Regions from separate parts of the Enterobacter cloacae complex sp. HYC074_NIDB genome, predicted to be linked through region 1. Evidence: predicted binding sites of a transcription regulator. Region 1 holds the regulator's gene; each other region holds the start of a gene.
The links. The regulator PurR, encoded in region 1, represses purine synthesis genes. The targets are predictions, from matches to a motif close to CANGCAAACGTTTGCNTG.

Region 1 (2,269 bases):
AGCGCATTACCTGGTTGCTGGATAATCAGCGCCGCGTGGTCGCGCCGGACTGGGAGTCGTCAGCCACCTGTCTGAGCGCGGGGCTGTGCGTTGGCATGGTGCCGGTGCATTTTGCGCGCCCGCGCATCGACGCGGGAGAGTGGGTGGCTCTGACGCTGGAAAACCCCTTCCCGGATGCCGCATGCTGTCTGACGTGGCAGCAAAACGACGTCTCGCCCGCCATGGCCTGGCTGCTGGATTATCTGGGAGACAGCGAAACGCTGAACCGGGAGTGGTTGCGGGAACCAGCATAGCTGGCCCCGGAAAGTGATTAACGACGGTAGTCGCGGAACGGACCGTCCGCAACGGAACGGCGTTCTATCAGGCGCGGGTGAACTTCAATGGACTGGGACTGTTCACGCTTGTTGACGATCCTGTCCAGAAGCATGTTGAAGGCCGTTTCACCCAGCGAATCTTTCGGCTGGTGAATGGTGGTCAGCGCCGGGGTAAAGAAGCGGGCGTTGCGCACGTTGTCATAGCCGATCACCGAGATATCCTGGGGGACGCGCAGGCCGAGTTCATCTGCCGCGCATAGCGCGCCCATCGCCATGATGTCACCGCCGCAGAACACCGCGGTAGGGCGATGCGGCTGGGAGACGATCTGCTGCATGGCGCGATAGCCTGACTCCGGCTCGAAGTCGCCCTGAACAATCCAGTTTTCCGGCACGGTGATCAGCGCCTCTTCCATCGCTTTCATGAAACCGGCCAGACGGCCAGCACCGGTGTTACGCTCCAGAGGTCCCGGGATCACGCCAATTTCACGATGACCGCGTTCTACCAGATAACGCCCCGCCATGTAGCCGCCTTCAAAGGCGTTATCAATAACGGAGTCGGTGAAGTCTGCGCGCGCCTCGCCCCAGTCCATGACCACCATCGGAATGTGGCGATACTCTTCCAGCATGGAAAGGACCGACTCAGGGTATTCAGAACACATTACCAGAAGACCGTCGACGCGCTTTTGCGCCATCATTGACAGGTAAGCGCGCTGTTTTTCAATGTTGTTCCACGCATTGCCCAGAATCAGGGTATAGCCTTTCTGGAAGCAGTTTTTTTCAACGGCTTCGATGATTTCAGCAAAATAGGCCGCTTCACTGCTGGTGGCCAGCAGGCCAATCGATTTGGTGTGATTAACCTTCAGGCTGCGGGCGACGGCACTTGGCGAGTAGTGCAGTTCTTTGATTGCCGCCCAGACGGCATTACGCGTCTCTTCAGCGACGAAACGCGTTTTGTTAATAACATGTGATACGGTTGTAGTGGAAACGTTTGCGCGTTTTGCTACGTCTTTAATTGTTGCCATTAAATGTCACTCCAGACCATATCCTAAGCTCCTGAAAAAATTGAAGGTAAACGTTTGCCTTCTCTCACCCATATTACGCAAACATGAGTTGCGACACGCCGGGAAAACGACACAGGACGTCAGGAGGGGGTCAGTGGCCGGTACGCTAATAAATTTAGCGTGGAATTTTGTCCTATCTTGATGAAAAGGGGAAGAGGTAAAGTGGATATCCGTTTAAATCCTGGAAGATTTTTGACCTGAACTGTGTAAAAATGAGCAAGCTCACTTTTCGTAGGGTGAATAAAAGGAGAAAAATTGATGAGTACCGATCTGAAGTTTTCGCTGTTTACCACCATTGTTGTTCTTGCTCTGATTGTTGCCGGTGGTTTAACCGCTGCACTGCACTGATTCAGGCGGAGGGAGAACCTTCTCCCTCTCTTGCCGCTATTGTTACCTCTCCGGCAAAAATCTTTTGCCAAAATGTTAACTTCTCATTTTTTGTGATTGATGTCATGCTTTTGACTTCTTAGTTCTGTGCCGGGTTATGGCACGGTATCCGGAGCCTCTTCATGAAAATCAATTTTCCCCTGCTGGCCCTGGCGATTGGCGCCTTTGGGATTGGCACCACTGAATTCTCCCCGATGGGGTTATTGCCTGTTATCGCCCGGGGGGTAGACGTCTCTATCCCTGCGGCCGGTATGTTAATTAGCGCCTACGCGATCGGCGTGATGGTGGGCGCGCCGCTGATGACGCTGCTGCTTTCGCACCGTGCGCGCCGCAACGCGCTGATTTTCCTGATGGCGATTTTCACTCTCGGCAATGTGTTTTCCGCGATTTCGCCCGATTACACCACTCTGATGCTTTCGCGCATTCTTACCAGCCTCAACCATGGCGCCTTCTTCGGACTGGGCTCGGTTGTTGCTGCCAGCGTGGTGCCAAAACATAAGCAGGCCA
Region 2 (2,269 bases), 1.0 Mb from region 1:
TGCCAGAAGAGAGCCGCCGCAAAGCTGAACAGACGCGAATTTACGCGCCGGATATTGCCCTTCAGCCACACTCCCGTAGTGGTTTCGACGTGATCCACCAGGCAATTTCTGCCCTGCGTGTGCTGGCGCTGCACTATCGCGATGAAGCCGGGCAGTTAACCTGGCGTGAGGTTCAGCCGCTGGGGCTGTTCTTCTGGGGTGAGCACTGGCTGCTGGCCGCGTGGTGTGAACGGCGCGATGACTATCGCTGCTTCCGTCTCGACCGGTGTTTGCATATTACGCTGACGGAAAGACACTTTAGCGAAAGCGCGGACAGGTCGCTGGCGGATTTTTTGCGCAAGGTGAAGCAGTAAAAAGCCGGGTGGCGAGGTAAAAGCAAAACGGCAACGATGTTGCCGTTTTTTGTGTTTGCGCCCTCTCCCGTGGGAGAGGGAAGGGGTGAGGGCACCAGCCCGCACAATCCCGCACTGATTAGAAGTTGTAACCCACGACCAGGTAACCGCCCCAACCGGTAGAACGAACGCTGAAGTCGCCGTTGCCGAAGTTCAGGCTGGCGTCGTCGTTCCACTGACCACCGTTGTGCCAGTAACGCGCAACAACAGAGTAGTGCCAGTGATCGTAGTTCAGCGCCAGGATGTGGCTGGACGCGATGGAGTCGTTAGTGCGCGCTTTTCTGCCGTTCAGGTCGCGGAAATCGTTATCGCCCAGGTCTGAACCCCAGTCAAAGTTGGTGAAGCCGATATAGCTCAGGTTGCCGCCCCACAGTTGGGTAATTGGCACAAAGTATTTCACTTTGAAACGGTAGCCATCCCACTCGTTCTCGTTCGCAGCGCCGTAGTTCTGCCACTGGTATTTTGCGTAGACGTTCATGGACAGGCTCATCGGCAGGCCAGTCTCAATGTCTGTACCCAGACCCATATACCAGGTGCTCTGGCGACCGGACTTGTTGCGGCCCATGTCGTAGATGTAGTTGTTTGCGAAATACCACTCTTTGAACGGACCAAACGCCAGGCTGGTACCAGTCAGTTTATCAATGGAGAAGCGTGGTTCGATCTCCATGAACAGTGGGGAACCGTGGTTCCAGATACCTTTCGCGTCGGTGTTACCGCCGAAGAATACCGGTGCGTCCATGTAGCCATAGAAATCAAACCAGTCTTTTTTAGCGAATGCTTCGTACTCGAGGTAAGTATCGTTACGGATCTGCGGTCCGAAACGGGTATGGTAGCTGCCTACCACGTTAACGCTCTGGTGCCACCAGTCGGAGAGGTATTGTGGTTTGTCGTTTTCCGCTGCGTTAACAGTGAAAGAGGAGGACAGTGCCAGAACTGCACCGGCTGCGAGTAATGTTTTTTTCATAATCATGCCACTGATTGAAATTCCCTTCCGGGAGTGAAAAATGCGCGAATTGCGTTTCTAAATATTTCGTGTTTCTGCGGAGCCTATTATAGGAATCCTTGCTCACAAAAATATGTGTTGTTTCACATATCTCTCACATACGTAATCGATTGCGTTCACGTTTGCGTACTTTAGACGGGCGCGATTGTAGCGGCAATCATTTATGTTGCCAATCCATACGAAATGTAAATGTTAGCGGAGTGACATTTCACTCCGCTAAAAGGGCGGGTTATTGCGCGGCGGGTTGAATGTCGTGAATACGGATAAAGCCCAGCTGTTCTGGCGTCAGTCCGCTCAGCTGGAGCGGGATGTCAACATCGCTCGGCGCCAGCGTGCTGGCGGGGGCGGTGAAGAGCTGATTCTTCACGTTCACTTCCTGATAGCTCTCCGTGGTGCCCTGAATCTGGCCCCACTCTACGGTGCCGCTGAACGCGGGCAGCGGATCGTTGGACTCACCCTGAATGCGTAATGTTGCGCGAGTACCATCGGCATTCGCTGCAACATTCACCAGAGACATCTTTAGCGTGCCAATCTGGCTGTTCAGACGCGCGGGCGTGTTTGCACCTGGCAATAAATAAACGCCATTGCTGGATTTGGCATTCAGCGCGTTCTGCTGGGTGATCTTCACGGTTTCTTTATTAAGTTTGTCCATCGCCACGTTAAGCGTATTCACGCTTTGTTTCATCTCGCGGACTTCGCTTTGCTGTGCGCAGGCGCTAAGCGTGAACAGGCTCCCCACCAGCACTATTTTCAGGTAACGTCTTGTCATTGCGTTTAATTCCTTGAAATCACAGATTGCTGCAATGGTAGACAGGATAGTGCCGTCAGGCATAGATCCTTTGTCTCAAAAAGCTCTTCCTTTGTTGTCGGGCCA
Region 3 (2,269 bases), 750 kb from region 1:
TGTGAAATCAGTGTAACCATCCCGGTATCGTGCGGGCGAGGGGAGACTTCGCTGAAGATCACCTCGTCGCCGCAAACAAACAATTCCACGCCGAACAGGCCGTAGCCGCCCAGCGCCAGCACCGTCTTGCGGGCGATCTCCTGCGCGCGTGCCAGCGCCAGCGCGCTCATCTGCTGCGGCTGCCAGGATTCTCGATAATCGCCGTCTTCCTGACGATGACCAATCGGGTCGCAGAAATAAACGCCGTCCACGGCACTGACGGTAAGCAGGGTAATTTCGAAATCAAACTTCACCACGCCTTCCACGATGACGCGCCCGGCACCGGCACGACCGCCCTGCTGGGCATAGTCCCAGGCCTGGTCCAGCGTGCTGCTGTCGCGGATAAAGCTCTGCCCTTTGCCGGAGGAGCTCATTACCGGCTTAATGATGCACGGGTAGCCAATCTCTTCGACGGCCTGGAGAAACGCAGCTTTATCCCCGGCAAAACGGTAGCTGGAGGTCGGGAGCTGTAATTCTTCTGCCGCCAGGCGACGAATGCCTTCCCGGTTCATGGTCAGTTTTGCCGCAGTGGCGCAAGGCACTACGCGCTGGCCTTCCTGCTCAAGGGCAACCAGCATCTCAGTGGCAATGGCCTCAATTTCAGGCACCACGAAATCCGGTTTTTCCTCGGCAATTAACGCCCGCAGGGCATTGCCGTCAAGCATATCGATGACGTACGAGCGATGCGCAACGTGCATGGCAGGGGCGTTCGCGTAACGGTCCACTGCAATCACCTCCACGCCCAAACGCTGGCATTCAATGGCCACTTCTTTACCCAGTTCACCCGATCCCAACAGCATGACGCGCGTCGCGGCAGGGCGCAGCGCGGTTCCTAAACGAGTCATAAAAATCCCCCTGAAAAAGATGCGGGCAGTATAAACGAAAACGTTTGCGTCTGTCTTGTATGGGGATAACCGGACAAGGGGGAAATTTGCGCTTCTTTAGCACTGACAGACATTTCCTGACACCTGCTCGCTTAGGCTGTGAAGATTACGCACTGTTACGTGAGGAAAAATATGTCAGGCTGGATGAATCAACTGCAATCCCTGTTGGGACAAAAAGGCTCGTCGTCGGGCGAGCAGGGTCTAAGCAAGCTGCTGGTGCCGGGTGCGCTTGGCGGGCTGGCCGGTTTGCTGGTTGCCAATAAATCATCGCGGAAACTGCTTACCAAATACGGTACCGGCGCGCTGCTGGCGGGTGGAGGGGCTATTGCAGGCTCCGTCTTATGGAACAAATACAAAGACAAGGTGCGCAGCGCGCATCAGGATGAACCGCAGTACGGGAAGCAGGTATCGCCGTTAGATTTACGCACCGAGCGCCTGATCCTCGCCCTGGTCTTTGCAGCCAAGAGCGACGGGCATATTGATGCCAGTGAACGTGCCGCAATTGAACAGCAGATGCGGGAAGCGGGCGTTGAGGAGCAGGGCAGGGCGCTGGTGGCGCAGGCCATTGAACAGCCGCTCGATCCGCAGCGTCTGGCGCAAGGCGTGAAAAACGAAGAAGAGGCGCTGGAACTCTATTTTCTGAGCTGTGCCGCCATCGATATCGATCACTTTATGGAGCGCAGCTACCTGAACGCCCTGGGCGATGCGCTGAAGATCCCCCAGGACGTTCGCGAGGGAATTGAGCAGGATATTCAGCAGCAGAAGCAGACTCTCGCGGGCTAGAAGGCCATGTTTCGCTTGCATCATACGCGTGTTTTGCCAACCTTATAGGATGTAAAACGAAAAAGTAAGAATGCCATGCCTCCAAAAGCCCGACGTACTCCTTATGCGATCACCACGCATGGCGATACGCGTATCGATAACTACTACTGGCTGCGGGACGATTCTCGTTCCCGGCCAGAGGTGCTCGACTATCTGCACGAGGAAAACGACTATGGCCGCCAGGTCATGGCCAGCCAGCAGGCGCTTCAGGATCAGCTCCTGAACGAAATGGTGCAGCGTATCCCCCAGCGTGATGTCTCTGCCCCGTGGTGCAAAAACGGTTATCGCTATCGCCATATTTATGAGCCGGGAAACGAATATCCCATCTACCAGCGCCAGTCTGTGCTGAGCGCCGAGTGGGACGAATGGGAGATCTTGCTGGATGCCAACAAACGTGCTGCCCACAGTGAGTTTTATACGCTGGGCGGCATGTCCATTTCCCCCGATAACGCCATTATGGCGCTGGCTGAGGATTACCTCTCCCGCCGCCAGTACGGTTTGCGTTTCCGCAATCTTGAAACGGG

Region 2: the regulator PurR is predicted to act here: its motif matches at 1,495-1,512, upstream of O1724_RS05150 (nucleoside-specific channel-forming protein Tsx).
Region 3: the regulator PurR is predicted to act here: its motif matches at 918-935, upstream of purT (formate-dependent phosphoribosylglycinamide formyltransferase).

Annotation. Positions count from the first base shown of each region.
Region 1 covers NZ_CP114214.1:2,102,000-2,104,268, forward strand. Annotated here, with positions in the region: gene punR (DNA-binding transcriptional activator PunR) at 1-293, shown strand, start outside; gene purR (HTH-type transcriptional repressor PurR) at 311-1,336, opposite strand; gene cydH (cytochrome bd-I oxidase subunit CydH) at 1,634-1,723, shown strand; gene O1724_RS10430 (MFS transporter) at 1,885-2,269, shown strand, end outside.
Region 2 covers NZ_CP114214.1:1,071,514-1,073,782, forward strand. Annotated here, with positions in the region: gene O1724_RS05145 (helix-turn-helix transcriptional regulator) at 1-353, shown strand, start outside; gene O1724_RS05150 (nucleoside-specific channel-forming protein Tsx) at 472-1,356, opposite strand; gene O1724_RS05155 (SadB/YajI family lipoprotein) at 1,625-2,164, opposite strand.
Region 3 covers NZ_CP114214.1:2,848,211-2,850,479, reverse strand. Annotated here, with positions in the region: gene purT (formate-dependent phosphoribosylglycinamide formyltransferase) at 1-884, opposite strand, end outside; gene O1724_RS13890 (tellurite resistance TerB family protein) at 1,056-1,706, shown strand; gene ptrB (oligopeptidase B) at 1,782-2,269, shown strand, end outside.